DNA from 2 places in the Mucilaginibacter sp. PAMB04274 genome. Region 2 is predicted to be linked to the other one. Evidence: riboswitches for the same ligand, from Rfam matches in the RefSeq annotation. Region 2 holds a riboswitch; the other holds the start of a gene.

Region 1 (7,870 bases), 1.6 Mb from region 2:
TACAGCTTCCTTTGCATCCGGGTTTATACCAAGATACGTTGTTGATTTGATTTTCTTAGAAAAATGCTTTTCAATATAAGAGATCAAAAGCGGGTTGTACATTCCGCCTCCGCTTACATAAATTTCAAAGCTACCGGTTGTTGCTATTGTCGTTTCGATGGCATTAATTATTGCGTTTGCAGAAAAACATGCCAGCGTTGCTAAAATGTCATTTGATGAAAGATTGACCTGGCCGGACTTATGCATGGCATTATCAAGATACGCTAAGTTAAACAACTCGGGGCCGGTGGTTTTAGGAAATGGTGCAACAAAAAAAGAGTGATCCAGTAACGCATGCAGCAATACCTGATTTACTTTGCCCTGTAAAGCCAGCTCTGAATCCTTATCGTAGTATAACCCAGGATAGTTTGCTTGCACATACTGGTCCATCAGGGTATTGCCAGGTCCAACATCGGTTGAAAAAAACTGGTCGGCCTTGCCTGCTGGTAAATAGGTAAAATTGGCTATACCACCTACGTTAAGCATAATGCGATTTTCAACAGCATCCGAAAAAATGAGGTAATCTCCGTAAACTGCTAGCGGTGCACCTTCACCGCCGGCTGCAATATGTTTCTGGCGAAAATCACTTAAGGTTATAATGCCACTTTTTACCGCCAGGTGATCGGCGTCGCCAATTTGCAAAGTAGCATTACCGTAACCATCATGAGGATGAAGGTGTTTGGGAGCATGAAAGATGGTTTGCCCATGGCTGGCAATCAGATCAACCTCTTTATTGCTGATTTCCCATTCCGTAAGACACTCTTGTATAAGTTCGGCATAATAACATCCGATAAAAGCATTAAGTACAGTGGTCTTCTTCAGATCAACCTCTTTTTTGGCAAAAATAGATTTGATTTCCTCCTTAAATTCAGCACTATATTCTTTGGTAATAAAGTTTTTTACTTTGACAGAAGTATTAGTTCCGGTACCTGTAAATTCGCATAAAGCAACATCCAATCCGTCAAATGATGTTCCCGACATCAAACCGATAATAGTGCGTATAGGTTGATTTGCAATTTTGTAGAGATTTCCTATGTTAGGATTCATATTTAATAGTTAACACTCAATCAAACAAAGCCACTCAGAAGGAACCGTAGAGGACAGCATTCCGAATAACACAGGTAATTTAACACGATATTAACATAAAGGCAAGTATTTAAGCATAATTTATATAAAAAGTGCATGATTAGAAAACGCTTTTAACCATATAGATTAAAACTTAATTATTATTCTATAAGTGTTCAATACAACCAGTATGGAAATACGGAAACGATACATTTGATATAGTTTATATTGATGATTCTCGCTTTAAAATCAATTCATCATATGAAACACTAAAAGATCCTTCAAAAGTCATTTCCTTTACTTGGTCCACTTCCATTCTATTCGTTATCGAGCTTTCTCACGACCTACTATTTGATAATTAGGAATAAATTGATTTGCTGTTACGTACACTTGTAGAAAAATATCGACTGGGTAGAGATGTTGCTTATGGCGTAACCAGGATTTTTGATATACCTAACGAACACTCCATAGACTTATCCAAAGGACAACTGATATTAAATTACTTTTTAAGCCAATTTAAGCCCGGACCTAAAAATGCGCCTTAAAAAGGATAGATTTGTAGCCCCCTGCGGGATTTTTAAAATACTAGATATGGCGTGGTTAGATAAATTGAAGCTAAAAAAAGGGTTAGTACAATCTTTAAATGAAGCAGGTTTCGTAGCTCCTAAAGAGATTCAGCAAAAAACATTGGCGCGTATTAACGGCGGTCAGGACCTAATTGCAGTTGGCCCCGAAGGTTGCGGCAAAACCACTACCTATATATTAGCCACGCTCAATAAGTTTAACTATACGCCCGATGGTGTACCGAAAGTTTTGATACTGGTACCTGATAAAGAAAAGGTAGAAAAGGTTATAGCTAAAATCGGTCAGCTCAACAAAAATAAAATGCTTTCTATAGTTCCTCTATTTGCCGCTCCTGGCATGGAAGCCCAAATGAATGCCCTGACCGATGGTGCAGATATTGTGGTTGCAACACCCGACAGAGCGCGTGCCATTTACCTTAAATTAGGTTTGGATGTCAATAAAATAGAACTGCTGGTTATTGATGATGCGGAACTGATGGTTAAGCAAGGTTTGCAATTACCCGTTACCGAACTGGCTGATAGCATCCCTAAATGCCAGCACCTCGTTTTTACTGAAGTACTACATGAGCGCTTAAACAAAATGATAACGCCTTTCATGAGGCAACCGGCCACTGTTGAGGTTGAAGAAATAGGAGAGCCGCAGTATGATATGCATTCGCAGCTATTATACCTGCTGCCTAACTTTGGCACGAAAGTGAATCTATTGAACCTGTTTATGCAGGATGAAGACCTGTTCACCAAAGTGGTACTGTTTGTAAACACCCGCCCAACGGCAGAAAAACTTTACAAGAGCTTGCGCGACCGGAGATGCACAGCGGCTTTATTAAACCCGTGGTTTTTTGAGATGGATGGCTTTACATCGCTGCATGAGTTTAAAAATGCCGCTACCCGGGTGCTGATTGTGGTTAACGATGGAGAACAGAAACTGGACCTGGAGGAGATCCCGTTCCTGATTCATTTTGAACTGCCGACTGAAAAAGAAACCTATATAGGCCGGATGATCAAAGATTCGCCAGATGATGAAAATGAAACCATGGCTATCACATTCGCTACGGATATTGAACTAAGCTTAGTCAAAAAAGTTGAACAAGCCACTGGCCAAAAAATTCCCTTAGGAGAATTACCGGAAAATTTGATTGTTGAAAAGGAACGCACATTGGCTGATGTTGCCGAAAAGAAAGCTGCCAAAGCAAAAGCAGATGATGATGCTCCCGGAGCCGCATTTCACGAAAAGAAAGCCAGCAATGCTAAAACCTACAATTACAGAGCTGGTGTAAAAGCGAAAATGAATAAAGATAAAAAGCATTAACGGCTGATAGTCGGTAGGCCTCCATGGAGCATGGTCTATTCTCATAATCTTATATCCAAATATCAAACGAGGTGGAAACATAAGGTCTTCCACCTTTTTCTTGCCCAGTCGATTTTAAAGCAAAAAGACTGCAAATCAAATATTGCAGTCTTTTCTTTTGGCGCTTAGGTCATTTCAGATAAAGTATGAAGAAAAGTGGGGAACCTTGAAATAATTAGCTATGTTTGTTAACATACTTGCACGGGGTGCTTTTTACCAAAAGATAAAAGGCTGAGATAATACCCGAGAAACCTGATACGGATAATACCGGCGTAGGGATGCACAGGCTAGTTACTAATCTTTTCGGCACCACAGTGCCGTTTATTCTATAAGATTAAAGCCTTGTTTCTGTTGCCGCTATTGTGCGCGCCTCCGGAAGCAAGGCTTTTTTACATTTTATACCTTTTGAATAAATGGAACTGGAGAAAAACAACAGCTTTGGCCTGATGACCCAAAGCCTCACAAACTGGCAGGGGCGCAAAGAGTGGTTTTTTAACCGCGAGCACACCGACACTTATGAACAATGGTACGAAGGCCGCTACAAAAGAGCCGAAGTATGGCAAAAGAAGGTGATGGCCCAATTGCTGGGTAAGGACCCGCGCGTAAAAGAGCTGCTTGAGTTTGGCTGCGGTACCACTCGATTTACTCGCTGGTGGCACGAAATAGGCATTGAAGCCACCGGTGGCGATATTTCCCCCTTCATGTTAGGCCAGGCTGTGCACCTTTTTGAAGGTGATCTGGTTAATGCCGATTCGCACTTTATGCCATTTAAAGATAATACCTTCGATGCTGTAGCCTTCATCACCACCTTTGAGTACTACCGAGACCCGGTACAGGTTATACGTGAGGCCGCACGCGTAGGCAGGCAAGGCATTGCATTTGGTATGATGAATCGCAATTCGCCCAAGGTATTGCGCAGGCGTATTCAACAGCTGTTTGGCAAAAATCCCTTTTATGTTACTGCTACATTTTATACACCTGCTATGCTGATTGAAAAGATCAGTGAGGCATTGAAAGGCCGACAGTACAGTTTGGAGTGGACTTGTACCGGCTTACCAGAGTGGTTCCCGGTGCAGCAATGGAGTGTGCCCGTGGGTGACTTTTTTGGCCTGTATGTTAAATTTTTGGATTAAGCCTTAGTTTCCATGTCTTTATCCGGAAAAATATCAGGTGGCGGTTTTGAGCAGATCATACTGCCGCACTGCGGACACTTACGAAGTGAAGTAATCAGCGGGCCAGCTTTTGGCGTAGATGTATCGCTCATTCATATGGGTGCCGGGTTAGGCTTAGCGCTCACCAGTGATCCCTTATCGCTTATACCATCTCTGGGGTTGCAAGAATCTGCCTGGCTATCGGTACACCTGATGGCAAATGACATGGCTACCACCGGTTTTGCACCCATGTATGCACAAATGGTACTAAACCTTCCACCGTATTTAACTGAACAGGATTTTACTACCTATTGGAATTTCATACATGAGTATTGTAAGCGTATAGGTGTTGCCATTACCGGCGGCCATACAGGCAGCATTGAAGGGCAAAACTCTACTATTGCGGGTGGTGGCACTATGCTGCTAACAGCGCCCACAGATCAGGTTTTGCTCAGCAGCAAAGCCAAAGCAGGCGATGTAATCATTGTAACTAAAGAATGCGCCGTTTCCTCATCTGCACTCCTGGCCATGTGTTTTCCCGAGACGGTAAAAAGCAAACTCGGCAAGGAAGCTTATGATCAAGGCTGCGAGATGTTCTACCAAACCTCTTCCCTGCCTGATGCCCTGGTTGCTGCGGGTACCGAGTACCACTACCAGGACGTGACTGCCATGCACGACGTGACAGAAGGTGGTGTTTTGGGCGCGATATACGAAATGGCCATAGCATCAGGCAATGGCGTTACTGTACATGATAAACTGCTGCCAATTGGTCAAACTCAAAAACAAATTTGTGACCTGTTTAATGTAGATGTTCGTTATTGCATAGGTGCCGGATCCATGATCATAGCTACCAAGAACGATCATGCCGAAAACGTATTGAAACGCTTGGCCCAGCATCATATCAAGGCAACTATAGTTGGTGAGTTTACGTCCAAAGAGCATGGCTGCAAATTGGTGAAGAACGGTATAGAAGAGGAAATGCCTTACTATAGCACAGACCCCTATTGGAATGCTTTCTTTTCAGCCTATAAAAACGGATGGAAATGATGAAGAAAGAGTTTAAGATTACCGGTGGCGTATACCTAGTACTGGACCCGGCTATGCCTGAAAGCCTATTGCTACAAAAGTTGGAAGCGGCGCTACACGGTGGCTTAAGTGCCCTGCAAATATGGAATAATTGGACCGAAGGGACTGACAAGTTTAAGCTGATAGAAGCTATTGCAGCGCTTTGCAGGCCCTACGATGTACCGTTGTTTATTAATGAAGACTGGCAACTACTGATGACGACTTCCTTTATTGATGGTGTACATTTTGATACGATACCTGCGAATTACAATTCGATCCTAGCATCTGTCGGGCGACCATTCATGGCTGGTATAACCTGTTCTGATGACCTGGACACCGTAAGATGGGCAAACGAACAACAACTGGACTATGTCTCGTTCTGCGCCATGTTCCCTTCGCCATCGGCAGGCACCTGTGATATTGTAATGCCAGCCACCGTTAGGCAGGCACGCTCTATTACTACCATACCTATTTTTGTTTCGGGCGGAATAACACCATCCAATCTGGTAACATTAAAGAAAGAAACGCCTTTTGATGGGGTAGCCGTTATATCAGGAATTTTGAGCGCTGATGAACCCCAACAGCAAGTACAAATCTATAAAGATGCCCTGGGCATTAACAACCAATAATTATGCAACTGAAAACCATAGAAAAGCTTTGCTGCCCTTTCGATAAGCAGGATTTGAAATTACAGGTATTGGCTAAAGGCCTTAACGAAAACATTGTGGAAGGCATATTGAGCTGCTTGCACTGCCAACGCCGATATCCGATCGTATACGGCGTGCCCATTATGGCACCGGATGAATACCGGCAGATTCAACTCGAACAACCAGTAATAGAACGCTGGAAATTAGAGTATGGCATAAACGATATCAAACTATTGCCTAACGGAGCCTGAGATTTTCCAAGGTTTAGTTATCGTTTGCCATGTTAAGACCTCTCATTTGTGAAAGTCGCTTTTAGTGAAACTTCAGCTTCATTGCCTGTTAAGGTTGGGCGGTTTTAAGTTCTGCTAGCTTCGTTTGCTTTTTGTTGCTGCAACTTGTACACCCTTTGCATTTTTTTCTGCTGTTTTCCTGTAAATGTTTCAAATAGCAAATAATATGTTAAATGATGTTAAACGCCTCAAGCTCTTCACTAGATTGTTATATGTTTAATGTCGTATTGCTTATGCGAGCACCGGCGTTCATGTCAATCTAAACAAATCAAATGAGGAACCTTTTATCACTAACTATACTTTTAACAGCATTTGCGGGCTTAACCGCCAGTGCTCAAACGAAGGCAATTAAGCAGCGAATAAATTTAGTTGAAAGAAGCTTAGTTGGCCCTGTCAGATCAAAAGACACTCAGGGGTGGACGATCTGGCAACGGATGGCGCATTATAACGTTAAGGGAGTGAGCATTGCAGTAATTAATAATTATAAACTCGAATGGGCGAAAGGCTATGGCTTAGCCAATGCCGCTGCAAAATCACCGGTGACCAACCAGACGCTTTTTCAAGCGGGTTCAATTAGCAAGTCTATAAATGCCATTGGCATTCTAAAGCTGGTTCAAACGGGAAGTGTTGACCTAAACACCGATATTAATAAATACCTAATCTCATGGAAATTCCCGTATGATTCACTGTCGCAAGGGCATAGTATAACGCTCGCTAACCTGTTAAGTCATACGGCGGAGTTGAACGTCCCAGGATTTGTCGGTTACAGCGAAAATGACGCTATTCCATCTATTTTGCAGGTAATCCGAGGCGTAAAACCCGCAAATTCAACAGCTATACATTCGATTTTTGCGCCTGGCAAAAGGCACGAATATTCTGGTGGAGGAACCACTATCTCACAATTGATAGTTGAAGATGTTACTCACCAGACCTATGATCGATATATGCAAAACGAGGTGTTGAAGCGTTTAAATATGGTAAACAGTACGTTTGCTGTCCCAAATAAAAAAGGAACTCATGTTGTCGCTACGGGTTATTATGATAACGGGAAGCAGATCGAAGGCAAGTTTCATCTTTACCCTGAAAAAGCTGCGGCTGGATTGTGGACAACGCCAACGGATTTGGCAAAATACATTATAGCGATTCAAGAAGCTTATAAAGGCAAACCGGGTACTTATTTAAATTCACACTTTGCTAAATTAATGTTAACGCCTTACCTAGACCAAAGGGCGGCATTGGGCGTTTTTATTGATAACTTTGATGGCGAAAAGTACTTTGAACACGATGGGTTAACCTATGGTTTTTATAGTCAGTACTTTGGGAGCTTGACCAATGGTAATGGCGTAGTGGTAATGACTAATTCGGTTAATACAAGGTTGATTCCTGAAATTATTAACAGCGTAGCCAAGGTTTATGGCTTTAAAGGATTATACCGCTCCAAGACAGAAAAAAATATAGCATTAGAGGATTTCACGCTACAGAGTTATTGTGGCAATTACACCCTTGCCCCGGGGGCGGTTTTGACTATTTTTACCGAAAACAAACAGTTATACGTTCGCTTAACCGGCCAGGAAATAATAGGACTGTTTCCAGAAACTGCAAGTAAGTTTTTCATGAAGGTAGTAGATGCCCAATTAGAATTTATTAAAGACAAAAGTGGTAATGTGACGAAAGTTATACT
Region 2 (7,870 bases):
TGTTTTTGTCGTGTTTTTACAAGCCTAACCGGAGTGCAAGCCCGAATTTTGTTGTCACCCATCTCAACATGGTAAGATGGATTTATATAAAATGAAATCATTAAAAGAAAAAAGAGTACTGATATCGGGTGCAAGCTTTGCCGGACTTTCAACCGCTTTTTGGATGAACAAATTAGGTTACCATGTAACTATTGTTGAAGTTGGAAACGGGCTTAAGAAAGGCGGCACCCCGGTAAACGTTCGTGGAAATACCGTTGACATTGTGAAACGCATGGGCCTTTTTGACCGGATAAAAGCCAACCGGTTAAACTTGGAAACATGGGAGTTTAAAAATGCAGACGATGTTACGGAAGGTGCCATGTTGCTCAGGCAAGAGGGGGAGCCACTGCCAGACGATGACTTTGAGATAGAACGGGATGAATTACTAAACATGATATTTGATGCGGTGAAAGATGAAGTTGACTTTATTTTCAACAACCGTATCACCGGGCTGAGTGAAACCGGAGACGAAATACACGTTACGTTCAAAGATGGTTTGCAAAGCCAGTTTGATTTGCTGTTTGGCTGCGATGGCATTCATTCTGCTGTAAGAAACATCTGGTTCGGCCCCGAAAGTGAATACATGCATTTCTTGGGGCAGTATTTTTCTATCACTATCGTTAATAAACTGCTCATCAAACAAAATACCGCACAAATATACAACGTGCCTAACAAAGCAGTAATGCTGAATGCTTATAACAGCAAGACCGATATTATTCTTTGTTTCCGTTCAGAAAAAGAGATTCCTTATGATTATCGTAACGAAGAGCAACAGCGGCACATTATTTTGGAACACTTTGCAGGAGCTGGCTGGAGGACCGCAGAATTATTGGAAGAAGTAAAGCAATCAAGAACATTTTACTTTGATAAACTCTGTCAAATAAAAATGCCATCGTGGACAAAAGGCAGGGTAGCCCTGGTAGGCGATGCAGGCTATTGCGCTTCACCAGCTGCAGGAATGGGAGGATCGTTAGCTATAGATGGAGCTGCAGCATTAGCTGAGGCCTTTCAAAAGCACAAAGGAGATTTCGAATCTGCATTTCAGGAGTACAACAAAAGCTTCCGTCCATTTATAGAAGAAGTTCAGGCCGAGGCGGTAAGAGTTGGGTTAGAGTCTCTTGTTCCTGAAACGGAAGAAGCCATCCGTAAAAGAAATTTGCAAGGCTTTTAGCATTTTTGAACTTTAGCACATTAGTTCATCCAAGGTAAAGCACTGTAATCTGCCCTAAGCCATCGTAAATGGCAATACTACTCCATAAATGTTAATAGCGCATGCTGGCTGGCCGTATGCAGGTCACGCCATACCTGGTTTATTTCCGTATCGGGCGAAGCAGCTTGCAAGCCGCAAAAAGGATACAACTCATCTACACCCTCGCGGGCTATGCGGGCTAATAAGCGGCTTGTGGTGCTTACCGGCTTTAAGTATTCGGATGTTAAATGGTTATTTAAGCCGGCTTGCCATGAGGCATCAACGGCCTCATAAAACTGGTTACGTATGCCTTGCAGGTTTTCTTTAATATTGTGCAGGGTTTTCATTAGCGTTACCCGGTTCTCATCGCTCATGCGGCGCGACTCCTCAATCTTTCGCTCAAATATGGAACCGCACAAGTCCACAAAGTGCATAGCCACACCCGCAATATTGGCGGCCAGCGTGGCCTCGGCCAACTGCATAAAGGGATAGCGGTATAACGATGTGTCAATTACCGCTGCAACGGCATCAATCTTAAAGCAGCGGTTTGCCGGAGCATAAGCGTTCTGCATAGTAAAGGCGTGGCTTCCTGTGCCCATCATGCCTATGTATTTCCAGGCGGCAACCTGTGTGGCTGTATTGCTGTCTATCACAAAAGGCAATACCAGCTGGTCGCCGTCTTCGTTCAATACACTATTGCCATTCTCATCCTGAATAAGGCAATTGGCCGTAAAATGCGTAGCATGCTTAACCCCGCTCGCGTATTTCCAATGCCCATTAAGCAAATAACCGTCAGCTGTTTTTGTAGCTGTGCCTGTTGAAGCACCACTGCCGGCCAGGCAAACTTTCGGATCAGCAAAAATTTCAGACGCAGCTTCGGGATTTATGAAGCCGCCAAACCATCCTGCTCCTGCACATAGGGTAACTACCCAGCCCAAACTGCCATCAGCCCAGCTAAGAGCCTCCTCAAGCCGTATCAGCTCAGGCAATGGTAACTCCAGGCCGCCGTATGCTTTTGGCACTAAAAGCTTAAACCATTGTTGTTGGTAAACTATGTCCAGTTGTTCGGGTTGCAGCATACCAGCCTCTTCGGCCGCAAAGGCATATTGCCGAATTGCCTTTACCCAGTGGGGTTGCAGTAATAAAGACGGATGGGGTTCGGTGTTCATATCAGGCAGTAGCGGTAGCTCGGTGTTGGTTATATATTTTACGCCAGTCGAAAAAGCCGAATATGGCTATCACAAATAAAAAGATTGTTAGAGCAGCAAAGAGGGCCAAGTTTTTATGAAACAGGAGGGGTACGGCAAATAAATTAGATACATTGAGCACCACCCAGTTCTCAATGCGCCGGCGGGCCAGTAACCAAGTGCCCGCCCATGCTGTTGAAGATACCCAGGCATCCCAAACAGGTACGGTTGAAGATGTATAATGGTGCAGCAGCAAGTAAATTATGCCCCACCCTGCAAACGCTATAATCAGGGTAATTACCCATTCCTGGCGTGTTGCCCAGGCAACCTGCACTGGCGGTTCATTTGAACGCCGCACCCATACATACCACCCATAAATACTCATAATTACGTAATAGGCGCCCAAGGCCGATTCCGCATATAGGCCTACTTTGAGTAGTAAGGATATGGTAATGGCAGAGCCGCCTATACCCGCAGGATAAAGCCATACACTGTTCTTGCGGGCAAGTAACACTTCGGCAACCCCCAGTAGTACAGCAAACCACTCTAATAAGGTGGTTTGCTGCATTTGGGTGGTGAAAAGGTCAATCCAGTTTTGCATTTGGCTTATTCAAAATTTCTATAGAAGGCTTATTTTATCTTGTTGTATGTATTTTATCCCCTACAAAAAAGGGATAGTGTTAAAACTTTAAATTAACAGCTGCCAAAAAGTTAATAGGGGCTTGAGGATAAAAATAATTTCCGTTCACTAAGTTAAAGCCTTGTAAGGTTCCGTTTACCGGACCAGCACCTATCAGATTTGGATAGGTTGCTCCATTGGATTCATATTTGGTGCTGAACACGTTATTTACCAACAGTGTAACTCCTATATTCTTAATGCCTTTAATATTGAAATTATAGTTTAGTCGCACATCGTTTACAAAATAACCGTTCAAATAGCGGTTACGTGCATAAGGGTTGCTCAGAGCATCATCTGTAAGGGGGTATCCTGGTGGATTAATGTTTGAAGTGTTGTCCAAATATTGGCGACTTACATACTTACTCAATAAAGCAATACTACCACCTTTTACAGGCGAAAAGCTGATCTCGCTGCCAGCAATAACAGAAGGCGAAAAAGCAAGGTCTGTTTTATCAAAATTTTGAGTAACAGACAGCTTTGTAGGTGTATAATCTTCATAAAGACCATCTAATACACGTACGTAATTTTTTACTTTATTTGTGCTTAAAGTTAAATTAGCGGCCCAGCTTAGCTGAGGTAGAATAGCAACCCTGCCATCCAACTCAACACCTGCGCGGTAGCTATCTGCAATGTTACTACGTATAGCTGCACCCACGTCATTTAAGGCGCCGGTTAATATGAGCTGATTTTTATACAGCATATAAAAACCGTTTATACCTACATTGTAATTTGAGCCGCGTGTACGGTATCCTGCTTCAAAATCCTTAAGGTTTTCAGATTTAGGGCGGCTTTGCGGTGTGGAGTTGGTAAAGTCATCGCGGTTTGGCTCGTGATTGCCTACAGCCAGTGAAGCGTATATATTGCTGCGGTCATTAATATTATAAGTAACGCCAACCTTGGGGTTATAAAAGTTCATGGTGGCGTTTTGCTGCACGTTATTCAGGTTGCGATCAAAGCCCAGGAACGAATAATAAATACGGCGGTATTGCATATCGCCATACAATAAGAATTTACCTATATTAAATTCACCACGCGCAAAGATATTAAAGTCAGTTTTCTTGGCATCGTCCCGGTAATACTCGTAGTTAGGTATAATGCCGGCACTCTGTTTTGTGTAAATAATATTACCAAAGTGTGCACCTTTATATTCATTATAAGCGCCTCCTAAAATTAAGTTGGTATTGTTTTGCGGATGGTATTTCAAAGAATAAGTTAATCCGTAAAAGTCGTTATCCAGCCATAAGCGTCGTGCCAGGTCAGTGTATCTCAGTGTAGTGCCGGGGTTAGTTTGTGTAGCACCAATCACAACAGGTGTTAAACCATAGTCCTTCACATCTGCATCTTCTTTAAACTCTTCGTAATAACCGGCGCCTTTAGTATAATGGAGCGCACCACTAAAAGACAGTTTACTATTCAACTGCTTATCGTATAATAATTGATAGTGGTTTTGTTGGTAATTGTCTGTTTGGTTAGGGTAACGGTCGCCGTTGGGCATAATCCCCAATTCATTGAAACGGCGGTTATCAGGTATAGTATTGTCGCCAATTACATAATCGGGCACACCGTACCAAGCCTGGTAAGTACGCTCGCGGCCAGCAAATACATTAGCACGTAATGTGCTGTTTTTGCCATACCATGCACCGCTTAAATAAAAGGAGCGCAGGTTAGACGAAGCCATGTCAATATAGCCATCTGATGCAATGCGTGAAAGGCGGCCATCCAGGCTAAAGTGCCCATTCAATAAGCCCGAGCCTACCATCACCGTGTTTTTTACTGTACCATAAGAACCTGCCGAGGTGTTGATTTCGGCATAAGCGCTATCGCGGCGGGTGGTGGTTTGGATATTTAAACTGGCACCAAATGCACTGGCACCGTTGGTTGAAGTGCCAACGCCTCGCTGTATCTGTATGTTATCAACTGATGAGGCAAAGTCAGGTAAATTTATAAAAAAACTGCCCTGGCTTTCGGCATCATTAAGTGGAATGCCGTTTACGGTTACGTTGATGCGCGTACCGTCCGATCCGCGTACACGGATACCGGTATAGCCCACGCCTGCACCGGCATCAGAGGTAGTAACTACCGATGGCGTTTGGTTAAGCAGGTAAGGCAAATCCTGACCGAGGTTGTTTTTTTCGATATCCTGCTTGCGCAAATTGGTAAACGCTGTTGGCGATTTAGCCGATGCGCGTGTTGCACTTACGGTTACCTCTTCGGCCGTAAAGGTGCTGGTGCTAAGGCTTACATCAATTACCGTGTTACGATTAACGTTAAATGATTTACTGGCTTGTTGGTAACCTACATAATTTACCTTAAGTACGTAACTGCCGGCTTTTAAGTTGGTAAACCGGTACTCGCCGCCCGTTTGGCTTACCGTATTAGGTGCATTTTGCAAGCTTTGTAGTACAAGTGTAGCGCCGGGTAAAGGCTGGCCGGTACGCTCATCCGTAATTTTTCCGGATACAGAGAATTGGGCCGCAGCCACAAACGGCAACAGCAGGGCAATAAGTGCCGAAAAGAAATTTTTCAAGTTTTTAATAAATAAATTGCGTTAAACCATCTGCCCGCTAAGGGTGTAAATTGCGTACAGTACACTTAACTATTTTACCTCTCCCTACGCCGGCATTATCCGGATCAGGTGCAGGAGTGAGTTGGAAGTTGAAGGTTTAAACATTGAAGCATTGCTACACTTACAATTCGGAACCTATACCACACAACTATCTCCATGGGTATGATCTCAGCCTGTCTTTCAGTTTTGATTGCTCAAAGCAAGGCACCCCTTAAGAATTATGAAGCAAATATAGACTTTGGTTTTGAATATTGCTTGTTTGTTATTGATTTTTTAAGAATATGAAAAGGTTGGTGATTGTATATCGAAACGGTATATCAACTTATTAAAACATTTATGAGGAATTGATATTAGCTAAGTATTATAAATATCGCCATAACTTGATACAGCAAAATATTCCGTCTGGTAAATTAAAATATCTATTCTCTGAGGTGCAAAGCTTGCCCTCAATCTTAAATCAGCGCTATATCCCATCGCTTGATGGCTTAAGGGCTATATCAATCATATTAGTGATATTAAGTCATTTACCTTACCCTGTGTTTGAAAAATATAGTATAGGGTTGTATGGCGTAAACGTATTTTTCATCATAAGCGGGTTCCTAATTACCACGCTATTGCTGAAAGAAAAGGCAGTGCATGGCAAAGTATCACTCCGAAGGTTTTATATACGCAGGTTTTTAAGAATATTACCCGTAGCGTATTTATTTATACTGGTTTTAATATTTCTTAATCGGGCTTTTAACATGCACCTGGCAGCTGCCGATTTTTTAAGGCCTTTCTTTTTTGTAGAAAATTTTGGTGATCATTCAAGCTTTACTCCTGCAGGCCATTACTGGAGCCTCAGTGTAGAAGAGCAATTTTATTTGATGTTCCCTTTCATTTTAAACAGGAGTTTGAAGTTATATATTATAAGAGGCTTGGTTGTTATTGGGATGACACCCGCCATTGTGTATGTTTACTTTCACTGGCATCCGGAATCGGTTTGGTTAAGTGCGCCGCTGTACGTCGTTTATCACTTGCTGGGCCACGGGATAAGCACCATATTGATTGGAAGTTTATTATCGGTAGCTGTAGCAAAATATCCGCAGTACTTTACGTTTAAATTTAAATTTATTGAAGCAACACAAATAGCATTAATTGTGCTTAGCTGGATTTTTTTCCGTGTTAAGTTGCTATTGCCTATCAGCTTAACGGCAGTGTGTATTGCTTTGGTGCTGGTAACTACCATTGCAGATAACAATAGTAGAATTAACAGGTTGCTGAATCTAAAAGGCATTAAGTATATCGGCACCCTATCATTCAGCCTTTATATATGGCAGCAAATATTTACAAAGCAACAGCCATGGGGTAACGCATTTCCGTTTAGCAATTCGGTTGCTTTAAACTTGTTTTTCTTAACCATTACAGCTGTATGCTCTTACCATTTGTACGAACAACGGTTTCTAAAGCTAAAAAGCAGGTTCAATCGTTTAAGTAGCGGTACAAGCAAGAAGGACATGCACATGGAAGTTTCCAATATTCGGGAAATAGCGATACAAGGAGCATAAAAAAAGCCCCGCATTTGCGGGGCTTTCTTATATCAAATTTATAAAGGGTTACTTAGTTACGTACATAACCTCTTTTACCGCTTTAATTACGCGCTCAGGATTTGGCAGGTATTCCTGGATAAGTGTTGGTGCGTATGGCAGGGGCACGTCGCCACCCATAATGCGTAGGATAGGTGCATCAAGATAATCAAAGGCATCTTTTTGTACTTTAAACGCAATCTCAGTAGCTATTGAACCTAATGGCCAGCTTTCTTCAACCAATACTAAACGGTTAGTTTTTTTAACCGATTCAATAATAGTAGGGTAATCGATAGGGCGTACTGTACGCAAGTCTATTACCTCAGCACTGATTCCTTCTTTTTCCAACTCGGCAGCAGCAGCGTAAACCACTTTCATGATTTTGCCAAAACCTACCAAAGTTACATCAGTACCTTCTTTAGTTACGGCAGCTTTGCCTATCGGGGTGTAATAAGTTTCTTCTGGAACAGGGCCTTTATCACCGTACATTAGTTCCGATTCCATAAAGATAACCGGATCTGGATCAATAATAGCCGATTTTAATAAACCTTTGGCATCAGCCGGGTTAGACGGTACTACCACTTTTAAGCCCGGGCAGTTAGCATACCAGTTTTCAAAACACTGGCTGTGCTGTGAGCTTAACAT

The links. A riboswitch is a leader RNA that binds a small molecule or an ion and turns the genes downstream of it on or off. The one in region 2 is predicted to bind thiamine pyrophosphate.
Region 1: another riboswitch for thiamine pyrophosphate. It lies ahead of ABDD95_RS17650 (class I SAM-dependent methyltransferase); the one in region 2 lies ahead of ABDD95_RS01090 (TonB-dependent receptor).

What each region holds. Positions count from the first base shown of each region.
Region 1 is NZ_CP155081.2:4,194,829-4,202,698, forward strand. Features, by position in the region: gene ABDD95_RS17640 (anhydro-N-acetylmuramic acid kinase) at 1-1,086, opposite strand, end outside; gene ABDD95_RS17645 (DEAD/DEAH box helicase) at 1,696-2,997, shown strand; TPP riboswitch at 3,229-3,332, shown strand; gene ABDD95_RS17650 (class I SAM-dependent methyltransferase) at 3,450-4,169, shown strand; gene ABDD95_RS17655 (AIR synthase family protein) at 4,182-5,234, shown strand; gene ABDD95_RS17660 (thiamine phosphate synthase) at 5,231-5,881, shown strand; gene ABDD95_RS17665 (Trm112 family protein) at 5,884-6,150, shown strand; gene ABDD95_RS17670 (serine hydrolase) at 6,648-7,870, shown strand, end outside.
Region 2 is NZ_CP155081.2:235,941-243,810, forward strand. Features, by position in the region: gene ABDD95_RS01075 (FAD-dependent monooxygenase) at 92-1,210, shown strand; gene ABDD95_RS01080 (acyl-CoA dehydrogenase) at 1,288-2,397, opposite strand; gene pnuC (nicotinamide riboside transporter PnuC) at 2,399-3,016, opposite strand; gene ABDD95_RS01090 (TonB-dependent receptor) at 3,096-5,621, opposite strand; TPP riboswitch at 5,686-5,882, opposite strand; gene ABDD95_RS01095 (acyltransferase) at 6,041-7,207, shown strand; gene ABDD95_RS01100 (pyruvate dehydrogenase complex E1 component subunit beta) at 7,256-7,870, opposite strand, start outside.